Regions from separate parts of the Hornefia porci genome, predicted to be linked through region 1. Evidence: riboswitches for the same ligand, from Rfam matches in the RefSeq annotation. Region 1 holds a riboswitch; the other holds the start of a gene.
What was found. Region 1 has a riboswitch for cobalamin ahead of BHK98_RS09745 (sirohydrochlorin cobaltochelatase). Riboswitches for the same ligand answer to the same signal wherever they lie in the genome.
Positions count from the first base shown of each region.

Region 1 (7,703 bases):
GTCCTTCGCGCGGACTGTCGCCGGCAAGGATGCGCGAAAGCCGGCATCGCAATCACTGATATCCTGTCCGTGCGGAGAAACCCGCGCAGCGTCCCTGATTGAATAAATTCTGACGAAACCGCAAAAAAATCCCAAAGTTATAACTAAAGTTCATTGCATAATCCGTGTAAAAGTCTGATAATACAGATAAAAGCTTGCCGGGTTTTCCGGCACGGGCGCGGATTTCTGCCGCATGCCGCCTCCCGTTTGTGCTCGACTTTTTTCAACCGGGGCGGATGGCGGAGGAGCCGTGCAGAAAGGAGTTATTATGTTAAATTCATTTTTTCAGAGTACGCTCGGAAGACCGTCGCTGATCTCACCGGACGACACATGGGCCCTGCTGTTCGTGCTGGTCGTCAGTGTGGCGCTGGCGATCTATCTGGAGCAGAGGTACACCTGGGCGTCCAAACTTTCCGGCGCGATTATCGCACTGATCTTCGCTCTGGTTTTGTCCAACATCGGGATTCTGCCGACGAACAGCACCCTGTATGACGATATCATCTGGGGCTATGCGGTGCCGCTGGGTATTCCTCTTCTGCTACTGCAGTGCAACATGAAGAAGATCTGGAAGGAGACCGGACGCGTCATGATCGTTTTCCTGATCGGCGCGGTGGGAACCTGCCTGGGCGCACTGCTGGCATATCAGCTGCTGCATGACGCGGTGCCTGAGGCAGCCGGCGTAGCGGCAATGATGACCGGTTCCTATATCGGCGGCGGCGTAAACTTCGCCGCGCTGGCGACGCAGTTCAAGGTGAGCGGCGGAACCATCGGAGCGACGACTGTTGCGGACAATCTGCTGATGGCGCTGTACTTCTTCGTCCTGATTTTGTTCGCGGGACTGAAATTCTTCCGCAGCCACTACACCCATCCGCACATCGACGAGGTGGAGAAGAACGGGCTCGGCGATTCGCAGACACAGGCAGCTGCTTACTGGAGCCGCAAAGACATCTCGCTGAAGGACATCGCTCTGAATCTGGCTTACGCTGTGGTCATCGTGTTCTTCTCGAACCTGATTTCCATGGGCATTGCCAATGTCATCCCGACAGACAACGCGATCCTGAAGATGTGTAATACATTCTTCGGCTCTCAGTACGTCTGGATCACCACGCTGTCCATGATCGTCGCCACCTATGGAGAGACGCAGGTACAAAAGCTGAACGGTTCGCAGGAAATCGGTACCTATTTCATCTACCTGTTCCTGTTCGTCATCGGCGTTCCGGCCTCCATCTATCAGATCATCACACAGACGCCGGCGCTGCTGCTGTTCACTGCGATTATGGTAATCGTCAACATGCTGTTCTGCTTCATCGGCGGCAAGCTGCTGCACTTTGACCTGGAGGACTGCATCCTGGCGTCCAACGCGAACATCGGAGGACCGACCACCGCGGCCGGCATGGCCATTTCCCAGGGCTGGAGTCAGCTGGTCGGACCGATTATGCTGGTCGGAACCTTCGGCTACGTTATCGGTACGTATCTCGGCGTTGTTATCGGCGGAATTCTGGGCGCGTAAAGCTGAGGGGGCGATATTATGGCGAGTTATACTGAAACGCCGATTCCGGTTCTTCCGGATCTGGAGCAATACACAAAGACAGCCTTTATCGACTCTCCGCTGACAGAAGTGAAGGAAAGCGAAAAAATTGACATCCGGATGCAATATCCGGTTCTCGGATTCAAAAACGGGGAGCAGAGATGTTTCCTGCGCAGGGAAGTATATGAAATGCTGCAGAAAGCGGCGGAAAGCCTCCCGGAAGGATACTGCTTCCGGATCTGGGACGCCTGGAGACCCTTTGCACTGCAGGAGGAGCTCTTTGTCTCATACAGCGCCAAAATCATACGGGAGTTTCATCTGGAAAACATGTCGGAGGAGGAACAGCACCGTTTCATCGGCAAATTCGTCGCCAATCCTATTCCGGACAGGACTCTGCCGCCGGCGCACACCACGGGCGGAGCTATCGATCTGACGCTTGTTGGCCCGGACGGGAAAGAGCTGGAGATGGGATGCGGCTTCGACGCCTTCACCGACAAAACCAGGACTGCTTTCTTCGAGACAGAGGAGGCTGCGGGACTGCCGGATGCGGCGCTCATACGAGACAATCGCAGACTGCTCTATCATATCATGCTGGAGGCCGGCTTTACCAACCTGCCTTCCGAATGGTGGCACTTTGAATACGGGGACAAAAACTGGTCCGCCGTTGTCGACAGACCCGCTCTCTACAACGGGATCTTCGAGCTGGACTGAAGCTGATGTAAGCTGAAACCATATACTGATGCGGGCTCCGGGAAATCCGGAATCCGCATCAGTTTTGTTTGCCCAGCATGTGTGTCCGTCGCACCTCTTGACACCTTCAGAAACGGTTGATATAATTTCAGTAGAGAAAATGACAATTGAAATCCGTTCAGTGCCGCAGAATCCTTGTGGTTAAAAGGGAATCAGGTGAGATACCTGAGCGACTCGGTCACTGTAAACAGGAAGTACATCACAATAAGCCATTGGATCCTGAACCGATGAAAGCGGTGAAATCCGCAGAACCGTCGGCGGATCTGAGAAGGCGTGGTGTGCGGTATTACCTGTGAGCCAGGAAACCTGCTGAAGGGAGTGGAATTGGGGAATGACTTCCAGAGAAAGCTTCACCAATATCGCCGGAATGTGGATATGCTCTTCCATTTTTTGGCGTGTCAGGCCTGCTTTCCAAAGCGGGTTTTTCTTTTGCGATCAACAAAGGAAGATCCGGCGGGCCGCAGAGAACATCTCTCTCATTGACAAAAAAGAATTCTGCGAACCCGGGTACAGGAATGAGGCAGGGATTTTGTGGCAGGAAGTTTATGAATCGATCCGTTGATTGCCATTAAAAAAACTATTGGTGTTTTATTTGTGAGGAGGAAAACATGACGAGTAGTTTAAAAAAACTGGCTGTGCTGATTCTGTCTGCACTGATCCTTATCTCCTTCAGCATCATCCTGACGCCTCAGACATATGCGGCTGACGGTGATGAGAACAGTGTGGAGCTGACAGTAAAAGCCGAAGGCATGTTCAAGCCGGATTCTGCGACTCTGGTCAAATCCGGCGGCAAGAAGACGCTGATCATCAGAGACGACAGCACATCTTATGACAAGTACTATGTGGGAAAAGCTTCTGCTGCGCGCCTGTACGGATACGGCAGCGGCGCGGTCAACCCGACTCAGGAGACGATCGACGGCAAAAATTATCAGGTCTTTACTGTGGATGTAACCGGTATTGACCTGAGTAAATCATTTATCATCTCTACCCACTCAAAGAAAAAGCTGACATGGTATGAAAGAACGGTAACAGTCAATGAAAAAGAAAAGATACTTGATACTGTCGCCGGTGACGGAGCCTCGGTTAGTGCGAAGGACGGAGTTGAAAACGCGACACTGAAGGAGACCACAGAGAAGATTGAAACTGAAATGACAGAAGAGCAGGCAAAGGCCTATGTTGACGCCAACGACAGCCCTCTTCTGGTTGCAGGTCTGATCGGGGAAATCTATATCCATCCTAAAAAGACTGCTGAGGAGCAGGCAGCGCAGGCCGTTCTGACAGAGAAGACAGCGAAGATCGCGAAATATGCATATGATAAGCTGTCTGACGAGGACAAGAAAAATGTTCCGGAGATTCCGGACGGGCTCGGCTATGAATACCCGGGAGCAGGCGGAGCCGATTACTTTGTCAGCACCGGAGATGCGAGCAAGGACGATCCGCTGAATACGAAACCGGACAAAAAGAAGGAAATCCTGGTCTGCAGCTTCGGCACCAGCTATACTGACAGCCGTGTTGCCACCATCGGCGGAATCGAAAAAGCTCTGGCAAAGACTTACACCGACTACAGTGTAAGAAGAGCCTTCACATCTCAGGTAATCATCAATCACATCCTGGCCAGGGATGAAGAGAAGATCAACACTGTCAGAGAAGCCATGAACCAGGCTAAGGAGGCAGGCGTCACCAATCTGATTATTCAGCCGACCACATTGATGAACGGTGAAGAATATGACCAGATCAAACGGGATGTTGAACAGAACAAATGGGACGGCGTGACGATCACCTTCGCTGAGCCGCTGCTGGGCATGGCAGGCGATTCCGCAGACACCATCAACGAAGACAAGACCGCGGTCGCCAGAACTGCCGCAGAAGCAGCAGTAAAAGACGACGGAAAAGACGTCAGCGCGCTGACCGGCGACAGCGACACTGCTTACGTGTTCATGGGTCATGGAACCGGACATGCGGCAAATATCACCTACACACAGATGCAGACAGCGATGACCGGCCTCGGCTACAAGAATGCGTTCGTCGGAACCGTTGAAGGGGAAGAACGCAATGATCCTAATAATGCAGTTTCCGCTGTCCTCAAGAAGGTAAAAGACGGTGGATATTCCAGAGTTGTTCTGAGACCTCTGATGGTTGTTGCCGGCGACCACGCTAACAACGATATGAACGGGACCGATGAGGATTCCTGGAGAACCATTTTTGAAAAGGCAGGATTTAAGGTAGAAGGTCAGATCGCCGGCCTGGGTCAGATCGAAAGCGTTCAGAAGCTTTATGTGGCACACACACTGAAGGCTATGAGTGAACAGGTCGACCAGATGAAGAAGGACAGTGATGCAACAAAGGCAGAGCTGGAAAAAGCAAAGGCAGAACTGGCCAGGGCCAAGGCGGAGTATGCTGACTACAAGGCTAAGGTGGAACTCGCAGCGAGCTCAATTTCCGGTGTCAAAGCCAAGGCAGGCAAAGGCAGGAAGATCACGGTTTCCTGGAAGAAGAATTCTAAGGCGGAAGGCTACAAGGTCTATCGCTCCACCAAGAAATCCAAAGGCTTCAAGGCCGTGGCTACCGCGAAATCTGGCAAGACTGTGAAGGTCACTGTCAAGAGCGGACAGAAGAAGGGTAAAACCTATTACTTCAAGGTCAGAGGATATAAGAAGATCGCCGGAAAGACCTGCTACAGCAAATACAGCAAGGTTGTAAAGGTCAAGGCGAAATAAGGATCTGAAGGCCGCATCGCACTAAAGATCCTGAGTAACTGAATAAGGTAAAAGAGCATCTGAGGGAGGCTGGCGCACACGTGTGTAATCGTGGCAGCGCCGGCCTCTTTTAGTACTTTTTTTCTTGCGGCCGGGATAGTAATAGGGTAAACTAAACATACGACGAGTTTATATGAAATGAGCAGAGTATGGTTTCATAAGTCCTGTCCGGACGCTGAAAGCATATGATCAGATAAAGGGATGAAAAGAATGAACGACAGAAGAATCCTCCGAGATCTTTGTATTATGACTGTACTGGGGCTGCTGCTTGGACTGGCCGCCCTCGGCTTTGTGTACCACAGAGACTGTAAGGGAATTTTCCTGCGGAGCACGAGAATCAACGGCGTGAACGTTGCGGGCATGACGGCGGAACAGGCGGAGGATGCTGTAACAAAGAACTATTCGCTGAAGGTTTTGTTCAGGGAAGGAAAAAGGGAAACCCTGAAGGGTACGGCAATAGATTATGAGCTGGAAGAGCCTTCGATTATAAGACACCAGCTGAAAAGACAGTCCTTCGGGGAGTATCTGTCTTCTCTGTATCTGCATGGACAGCATTCCATGACTCTCAGGGGAAACTTCTCCGAAAAAAAGCTGCGCAAGGCTGTGATGAAATGGCCGGAGATGCAGGAAAAGAACATGAAAAAACCGAAGAGCGCCCGGGTATCCTATGAGGACGGGAAATTTTTTGTGGTAAAGCCCGCTAAAGGTACTGTGGTGAACAAGGGCAATGTTCTGGAGGCGGTGGAGGAGGCAGTAAGTGTTTCCATGACCGGTCTGGACATCAGCGGGGGATCCGGGTATTACAAAGATAAAGCGCCTGCCGTCAGTGAGAAACAGCTGAAGGAGGACTGCCGGCAGCTGAGCGGAATGTCCTGGAGCTCTGTGACCTATGAACTGCCGGACGGAAGTAAAAAGGTTCTGGACGCCAACCAGATGAAGGACTGGCTGGTCCGCGGCGAAGACGGACGACTGAAGCGGGATGATGAGGTCTGGGAGCAGAAGCTGACTGCCTTTGTGGCGCGGCTGGCCGATTCGGTCGACACTGTGGACAGCCCGCATAAGTTTAAGACGCATTCCGGAAAGGTGATCCGCCTTCAGGCCCGAGGCTATTACGGCTGGAAAATTGACCGGGAGGGTGAAGCCGCAAGGCTGTCGAAGGATCTGAAAAAGGGAGCGGACGTGGAGAGGAAACCGGTCTACGCCCAGACGGAGGCGGCTCCTTACAGCGATAATTACGGATTTGGAGATACTTATGTAGAGGTGAATCTCAACGCGCAGCACCTCTGGATGTACAAAGACGGAAGGGTTGTGTTCCAGACTGATGTGGTTTCCGGCACCCGCGGAGTCCACGAAACGCCGGCGGGCGCATACTTTCTGCTGACGAAGGCGCGGAATGTCGTTCTGCGCGGACCGGCAAAGACCACAACAGAGAAAAAAGGAAAGAAGACCGTCACGAAAACGTCTTATGAGTGGGAATCTCCGGTGAGCTACTGGATGCCGATTAATTATGAAGGCGTCGGTATGCACGACGCGAACTGGAGAGGCGTCTTTGGCGGCAGCATCTGGACCTATAACGGATCTCACGGCTGTATCAATCTGCCTCCTTCTAAGGCCGCCCGGCTGTTCAGCCTGGTTCAGACCGGAATCCCTGTGGCCGTGTACTACTGAGCATCTGAAATATGCCGCAGCGTATAGTAGTCGGAATGCGGCGCGATATGGGACGCCAGGCGTGCCGCGCCGGTGCCCAGCCGCGTCATCAGGGCGAGACCCCATCGCCGCCGTCCGTATTCTTTTCCGAAAATCCGCCGGATGTCTTTCGCGGATGAAAACGTGTAGAATTTCCTGCACGCTCTGAAAAATTCCTCCTGCAGTTCCCAGGGGGACATTTTGGTCGGCTGAAACACCACATTCATCATATCGAACCGGCTCCAGCTTCCGGGCAGGATGCGGCCCTGCGCCTCATAGTCTCTGTACACCGGCGTTCCGGGAAACGGCGTGAGAATCGCCGGCTGAAGCTGATAAGCGTGAATGGACTCGGCAAATGCGATGCTGCGGTCCATGTCGGACAGACCGTCCTCGTCCAGCCCCAGCACGATGCTTGCGATGACGCGTATCCGATGCCGCTTGCAGGCTTCTCCGGCGCGACAGATCGCCTCGATGTTCTGACCCTTCTGAATGCTGTCCAGCGCCTTCTGATTCAGGGACTCGATTCCGATCAGAACACGCGTCAGATGAGCCTGCGCCAGCAGCTCCAGCAGTTCCTCGTCTTCTGCCATATCCGTCCGCCCGAAGAAAAACGTTTCTCTGAAGGTCAGCCCCTCCGCGATCATGCGGCGGCAGATTTCCTTCGCCCGTTCTTTGTCTGCCGTAAAGTTATCGTCCTCGAAGTTCATGTACCGGAAACCCATTTCTTTGTAGCGGCGTATCTCAGCGAGTACATTGTCCACGCTGCGTTTCCGGTAGGGGTGAAACATTCTTGAGGTGGTACAAAAGCTGCATCGGCAGGGACATCCCCGGGTCGATATGACGTTGGCCGCTGCACAGGGCGTTTTCAGGATGGAATAATCCGGAAAAGGGACCTCGTCAATATTTTCAATCAGGGGACCCCGAACGACGGGTTCAGTAATGCG
Region 1 covers NZ_MJIE01000001.1:2,085,218-2,092,920, forward strand. Annotated here, with positions in the region: gene BHK98_RS09730 (DUF819 family protein) at 308-1,549, shown strand; gene BHK98_RS09735 (M15 family metallopeptidase) at 1,568-2,278, shown strand; cobalamin riboswitch at 2,420-2,645, shown strand; gene BHK98_RS09745 (sirohydrochlorin cobaltochelatase) at 2,926-5,034, shown strand; gene BHK98_RS09750 (L,D-transpeptidase) at 5,284-6,741, shown strand; gene BHK98_RS09755 (B12-binding domain-containing radical SAM protein) at 6,735-7,703, opposite strand, start outside.

Region 2 (7,703 bases), 800 kb from region 1:
AACGCCCAGTTCATGAGCCTTCCTGTTTTTCCCTGACGTGGAATTCACATTGTTATTAATCAGCCAGGACGTTTTGCCGCTGACGGAGCCGGCTACCTTCCCGCCGGCCTTCTCGATTTCCGCCTTCAGCGCATCCCGGTTCTCATAATACTCCAGCGAGCCGGTGATCACAAAAGTCATGCCCTGAAAGACCTCGCCCCGGGTTTCCTCTGTTTCATCCAGAACGAGAACCTCCAGCAGATCTTCAAGAATCTTCTTTTTCTCCGGATTCTGAAAAAAGGAGACATAGGCCTGTGCCATGATTTCGCCGACGCCGTCGATGGCCGTCAGTTCCTCTATTGTCATGGACTGGATCTTTTTCCAGTTACTGTGGGCCGCCCGGGCGATCAGTCCGGCGTTCGCTGCACCGATTCCCGGAATTCCGAGGGCGTAGAGAAGCCTCTCCGGCGTGGTTCTTCGAGCCCGCTCCGCGGAGGCCGTCAGATTCTCGAAAGATTTTTCTCCGAAGCCCTCCATCTCCGTTATCTCCGTGCGGTACCGGTCCAGCCGGAAGAGATCCGAGAATTCCCGGACAAGTCCTCTGGAAATCAGCTTCTCCAGCGTGGCTTCGCTGAGCCCCTCAATGTTCATCGCGTTCCGGGACACAAAGTGACTGAAGCTTTTAAGCTGCTTGGCGGGACACTGCGGGTTCGTACAGTACAGAGTGCTGACCCCGCTGTCGCTGCGGATCTCAGTCCGCCCGCCGCATACGGGACAGACCTCCGGAACCGCGATGCTGTCGCTTCCCGTCAGATTTTCAGAGATCTGCGGGATAATCATATTTGCCTTATACACCCTGATCCTGTCCCCGACGCCCAGCTTCAGTTCCCGCATGATGCTGATGTTGTGAACAGAAGCCCGGGAAACCGTGGTCCCCTCCAGCTCGACCGGGTCGAAGACCGCCACCGGATTGATGAGACCTGTGCGCGAGGCGCTCCACTCAATTTCCCGAAGAACCGTTTCCTCCTGCTGATCCTCCCATTTGAAGGCGATGGAATCCCGCGGAAATTTCGCGGTGGTTCCCAGCGACCGCCCGTATTCGATGTCATCATAAATCAGCACCAGACCGTCGGATGGAAAATCGTTGGTCTTAACCTGTTCCTCGAACCGGTCGATGGTTTCCGGAAGGTTCGTCTTATCCACATGACGGTACTCCACCACGTCGAAGCCCTGTGAGGCGAGCCACTCCAGCTGTCCGGACCGGGTCCCGCCAAAATTCACATTTTCCGCCTCCACCAGTGAGAACGCGATGAACCGCACGTTCCGGCTCCGGGTGACAGAGGGATCAAGCTGCCGCACAGAACCGCTGCAGAGATTGCGCGGGTTCTTGTATTTCGCATCCGCATCGCCTATCTGCGAATTGATTCTCCGGAACTCTGAATAGGTGATGATTGCCTCTCCCCGCAGCACCAGTCTTCCGCGGTACGGCACATTCACCGGAACGTTGGCGAAGACGCGGGCGTTTCCTGTGACCACCTCGCCGATTTCCCCGTTTCCGCGGGTCAGCGCCTTGACCAGTTCTCCGTTTTCGTAGGTCAGCACGATGGTCAGTCCGTCCAGCTTCCAGGACAGGAGTCCATGCTGATCTCCCAGCCATTCCGCCAGCTCCTGCCGGCTCTTTGTTTTGTCCAGAGAAAGCATCCTGGACGGATGACGTTCCCGGGGAAGCTCCGACAAAACCTCGTACCCGACGTTCCGGGTCGGACTGTTGGCGAATACAATTCCGGTCTCCCGTTCCAGCTCCCTCAGCTCATCGTAAAGCCGGTCGTATTCGATGTTCGGCATGATTTCAATCCCGTCCTGATAATACGCCTTTGCCGCCCGGTTCAAAATATCGATTTTTTCTCTGATTTCCTGTTTTCTGTCTTTCATTGCTCTGTATGTTCTTCAGATCTTCTTCAGCGGGGCCACGCCCAGCGCAAGCTTCTTGACGCCGGCTCCGTCAAACGCCACCGTAACGATTGTATCTGTAGCCTCCAGCACCATGCCTTCTCCGAATTTTCCGTGGCTCACCCGGTCGCCCGGCGCGAAGCTCTCCGTGTTCTCCATTGCATTCTGCCGCGTGCTGTACCGGGCGTATTTCAGTGCGTCAAAGGGTTTATAAGGCTTCGCGGCGTATCCGTCCCGGCTTCCCGTGGAAACTCCCAGACTGGAATCTCCGGTCTTTCTCTGATAAACCGCGTCTCCTTCAATGAGACGCCGGTCCAGCTCCCGAAGGAACTGTGACTCCCTCGTATATTCCGTTCTCCCGTAGCGGGTGCGTTCCTCAGCGCTGGACAGGAACAGAAGCTCCTTTGCTCTCGTCATGCCAACATAGCAGAGACGCCGCTCCTCCTCCATTCCCGAAGGGTCGTCAAAGGCTTTGTTCCCCGGAAAGAGACCGTCCTCAAGTCCCGGCAGAAAGACCACCGGAAACTCAAGCCCCTTGGCACTGTGCATCGTCATCAGCGTCACCGTGTCCTGATGCTCGTCATAGTTATCCACCTCAGCCGCAAGTGTAAGCTGCTCCATGAACTCCTCGATGGAGGGATTTTCGGTTCCCTTTTCATAATCGTAAATTACCGATTTGAACTCCATCAGGTTCTCAATCCGTCCTTCCGACTCGACGGTGCCGGTCTCCTCCAGTGCGGGAAGATATCCGGTTTTCGTAAGCAGCAGGTCATAGATGTCGGAAACCTTCAGGTTCGTCCGTTCCTGCCGGCAGAGGTTCAGGCAGTCCGTCAGCTCCCGTACCCGGTCATACGCCTTGCCCGGCAGCGTGTCCTGCACCTCAGGATCGCTGAGCGCCTCCAGCAGACTTTTGTTCTTCACAGCGGCGAAGCCCATGACCTTCTCCACGGTTTTGTCGCCCATGCCGCGCTTCGGCTCATTCACGATGCGCCGCATTGACAGGTCATCCTTCGGATTGACCACAAGCCGCATATAGCACATGATGTCCTTGATTTCCTTCCGGTCATAGTAACGCATGCCGGACAAAATGCGGTACGGGATTCCATCCCGGGAAAGAGCGCTCTCAAAAAGCCGTGACTGGGCGTTGGTCCGGTACAGAATCGCGAAATCCGTCAGCGGCCGGCCGGCGCGGTTCATATATCCGATCTGCCGGGCCACATACGCCGCCTCCTCATGGTCATTATTCGCCCTGTAATAGCGAAGCTTCTCGCCGCTGTCACGGTCCGTCCACAGCTTCTTGCTCTTTCGGCCGCGGTTGTTGCGGATTACCGAATACGCCGCGTCCAGAATGTTCCCCTTGCTCCGGTAGTTCTGCTCCAGCTTGATGACCTTCGCCTCCGGAAAATCCGATTCAAAGTCCAGGATGTTCCGGATATCCGCCCCGCGCCACTGGTAAATGCACTGGTCGTCGTCCCCGACCACGCACAGATTGTGGTGCCGGTCCGCCAGCTGGCGGATCAGCCGGTACTGAATATGGTTCGTATCCTGATACTCGTCCACCATGATATACTGAAAACGCTCCTGGTAACGCAGCAGAATCTCCTCATTCCGCTCAAAGAGCTTCACGGTGTTCAGCAGAATATCGTCAAAGTCCATCGCGTTGTTCTGCCTCAGCCGCTTCTGATACTCTCTGTACACCAGGTAAATCGCCTTTGTTTTATAATTATTCTCCATTGTCTCCCGGTACTGCTCCGGATCCACGCCCTTCTCCTTCTGGTCGCTGATCACCGCCAGCAGATACTGCGGCGCGAATTCCCGGTCGCTGATCCCGTTTTCCTTCAGGATGTTTTTCACCAGGGTCTTCTGATCAGTGCCGTCGTAGATGACAAAGTTCGGCTCATACCCCGCTTCCTCCGGATAGACCCGCAGAATGCGAAGGCACATGGCGTGAAAGGTCATGATCCACATGGATCCCGCCCGGTCTCCCGCCAGATCCTCCACTCGCTCCCGCATTTCCCTGGCGGCCTTGTTGGTAAAGGTCACCGCCAGTATGCTGTACGGAGAAATCCCCTCTTCAAGCATATGAGCGATACGGTGGGTCATGGTGCTTGTCTTGCCGGAACCCGCGCCCGCCAGAATCAGCAGCGGTCCCTCCAGCTGACGCACCGCCTCCTGCTGCCTGGAATTCAGATTTTCAAAACTCATTCGTTACTCTCCATTCATTTGTCTGCCTGATGCGTGAACAGACACTTACTATTCTATCACATTTACTCTGTCTTTGCTCTGCCTTTAGCACAAAAAAAGAGCCGGAGCGCCTCCGCGATGCTCCGGCGGCGCTCCTCGCCTCTCTCTTATTCTGTCGATGCATTCTGCCGCCGCTGCGCCTGCGGCGTATTTATCTACTCCTTTGTGTAATTGACGGTGTAGTGCCACTTGATTACATCGCCATTCTTCAGCTTGTATTTGGAGCAGGTGTAATTCGGCGTGACTCCGTTCACGTAGTACAGCCAGCCGCTGTTCTTGCCGCCGTCGAATTCCGCGAGATGACCGATGGAACTGATATACACGCCGTCATAAGCGCCCGCGTCCTTCTTGATGTACGCGATGCCGCGGGATCTGCAGACGGACTTCAGCGCGTCGTAAACGGTTTCACCACTCTTGAACTGATACTTTGTGGCTGACAGAATGACGCCGCTTGAAGGAATATTTTTTTTCTTGGCGGGGTCCTTCAGCCGGGACATATCATTTGCAAGATCCCTGCATTCGATGCTGATGGTCACGGATTTTGCAGCCGAGGCAGCTGCAGACGATGAGCTGCCGTTTTTCTTGGCCGCTTCTGCCTTCTTCTCCTTAACCAGTTTCCGGTAGTTCTCCAGAGCCGCGGTCAGAACCTCTTTGTTCTCCACGATCTCCTTCTGGTCTTTGCTGAGCTTGTCATACGCCTTTTTCGCCTTCTGAATGGCGTCCTTGCTGTCCAGCGTCACCTTGTCCGGATCGCCGATCGCAGCGATCAGCTCGTCCACCTTTTTCACGGCGGCCTTGTCTTTCTTTTCCTTCGAGGACGCTGATTTCTTCTCCGTCGTACCGGAATCGGACGCGGTCTGAGTCTCCGCGGATTCCTGCGCCGCTGTCGCCTTCGCCTTCTCCGCCCGGGCGCTTTTAATGCTCAGACCGAAAACCGCCGAGGTTGCCGCAAGTGCGACAATCACGAGAACAGCGATCGTCCTGATTTTCCTTCTCTTTGCCTTTCTCAACAGTTCATCTTCCATAACTCTTCCCCTTTCTAACATTCCTGCGCTTTCCGATTCTTTCCTGCTACAGCAAACGAGGCAGGGTGACGGGGCCTGCCTCAAAATGAAAAAAGAATGAAAAGCAATTGGGGCTCCCCGTAATCCGCACTATCCTCAGATAGTATAAAGGACTGTGGTTCTGCCCACAGCCCGTATTCGCTGATGCATATGTTTCTACCATCGGTTCACCGCCGATTAGAAACGCTTTCGCGCAGGTCTCCTGGCTTATGGATCATCGCCGGCCGCGCCTTCCCGGTTTCCCAGTGGCATCCTGCGACACAGCTCTCCAACTACAGTGGCGGGACCGCTCAGGCGTTCAACCTGATTCCCTCTTAGCTTCCGTGTGGAAGAACGCGAAACGCATTTTCAATTGCACCTTAATTGTATCGGATATTTCCCCTTTCGTCAAGAGGAAATTCCATCACTGCTTCAGCAGCCAGGCGACGCTCTCGTCGCACTCCCTGCTCTCTATGGTCAGTGTCGCAGAGGGATCGCAGTAATCGTCGATTGCCGCCAGGATTTCCTTCATGTTCAGGCTTCCCGAGGTAAGAGGTCTGTGCTGGTCGCTGCTTCCGTCGTTATTATGAAGATGGAAGTGCCCAAGCCGGGGGCCCATAATCCGGATCCAGTCCGTGACGCTGTACTCAGGCTCTGTCACCACATTGGCGTGACCCACATCAAGACAGAGCTTCACACGCGGATCGTCTATCTGCGATACAATTTCCGTCAGCGACTCCGGCTCTGAATCCAGCACATTCTCAATGTAAAGGGTGAAGTCCTCCGGCTTGTCCTCCATAAATCTGCTCCAGAATTTCACTGACTGCTTCACGTGCCAGACCGGGAAATAAATCAGCGGAATAAATCCGGAATGCACTACCAGACGTTTCAGCCCCAGCCGCCGGCAGCCTTCGTAGGCCTGCTCGAAGCGTTTCATGGCGAGATCCACAAAGAGCGGGTCGATAGACTGCGGACAGAGTTCGGTGAAGGGACCGTGAACAATCGCGCCGCGCTCGTCCGAAACGCCGCATTCCTTCATTTCCTTCTGCATCGCGGCTATCGTCCGGTCGATTTTGTCCTCATCCAGAGTCTGAGAAATGCAGAACTGGTTGAATTCAATGCCGATACCGTATTTTTTTATCACCTTCAGCGCGTCGTCGGAAAACGTCGCCAGAAAAATCTGCCTCTCCATATCGTCACCTGTAAATCCCGTATTTGATCTTGATTCTTTCCAGCTTCCTGATAAACATATCTCCGAAAAAGAAGATGAACACCGCGGCGCCGCCGGCGTGAACCGCATCGTAGGGTGCTCCGGAGATATAGAGAATCCGCAGCGTGTTCAGGCTCACCGGCCGCCCGCCCGGCATGGCGGCTGAGGTCACCATCGCGCAGATATTCATGATTCCGCCGTACACGATGAATGTCACAAAGAAGGTGAACAGAGCCATGGTCAGTCCGTCCACGGAGAGTCGTTTCCGCTGCACCAGCAGACCTCCCAGCAGACCGGCCACCCCGAACGCGTAAAGCCGCCAGCCGAAAAATGTCTGGTCTTTTCCCGGCCAGATCAGATAGCAGATATAGGCCGCCGCCAGCGCAAAGGCGATGCAGAGTACCGGCCCCATCACCATCCGCAGGCTTCGCGAGGCAAGCTCGTCACGGAATCCCCGATCCCGGATCTCCTCGTAGTTTACTTTGTTGAAGGCGAGCCCCGCCAGGAATCCCAACAGCCCCCAGCAGAACATCTGCCACGGCGTCCATGGTCCCTGCCCCATATAAAAGTTGCAGACGAACCGCGCCAGTGCGCCGATCAGGAAACCCGCCTCCGGTCCCAGCGAAATTCCGGAGATGATTATCATGGCCGTCCCCGCCTGAATCGGAACAGTCAGATGAAAGAAGAGGTGAATCACAACAGTCAGAGCTGCCATCATCGCGATCAGGACGATCTCCCGGGCCTTGGGCTTTCGCCGTTCGAACACCATGAAAAACGGAATCATCGTATAGATCACAATCAGGATGCTGCCAACCATATACAGATCCGAGCCCAGCAGGAAGCTTCCTCCCAGCACGGTAACAGGAATTACGCCGAGAATCAGAAATGCGGAAACGGCGGTGCGTTTTCTGGCCGCGGCCTCATACTGAGTCAGATCGAATCCCCGACGCATTTCGCCACCTCCTCCCATGTGACAGCTTCAGGGAAGTAATCCCGCGCCATGCGGTTCGCCGTCGTCGTATAGAAATTGTTTCCCGGAAAGAACTCCTTCGGCGGTCCGGCCGACACGATTCCTCCGTCGAAAAACATAGCGCAGCAGTCGCCGTATTCCGCGCAGAACTCGATGTCATGAGACACCATGAACAAAGTCCTGCCCGCATCGGTCAGCTTCTTCAGAACCTTCGCAAGGGCGATTTTAAAGAAAGGGTCCAGACCCTTGGTGGCCTCGTCCAGAAGAATCACATCCGGATCCACCAGCAGAACCTTCCCAAGCGCCA
Region 2 covers NZ_MJIE01000001.1:1,286,005-1,293,707, forward strand. Annotated here, with positions in the region: gene ligA (NAD-dependent DNA ligase LigA) at 1-1,911, opposite strand, end outside; gene BHK98_RS06130 (ATP-dependent helicase) at 1,927-4,134, opposite strand; gene BHK98_RS06135 (DUF4430 domain-containing protein) at 4,329-5,198, opposite strand; cobalamin riboswitch at 5,413-5,591, opposite strand; gene BHK98_RS06140 (sugar phosphate isomerase/epimerase family protein) at 5,641-6,408, opposite strand; gene BHK98_RS06145 (ECF transporter S component) at 6,413-7,378, opposite strand; gene BHK98_RS06150 (ABC transporter ATP-binding protein) at 7,357-7,703, opposite strand, start outside.
Region 2: it holds a riboswitch for cobalamin, as region 1 does, so the genes downstream of both, BHK98_RS06135 (DUF4430 domain-containing protein) here and BHK98_RS09745 (sirohydrochlorin cobaltochelatase) in region 1, are expected to answer to the same signal.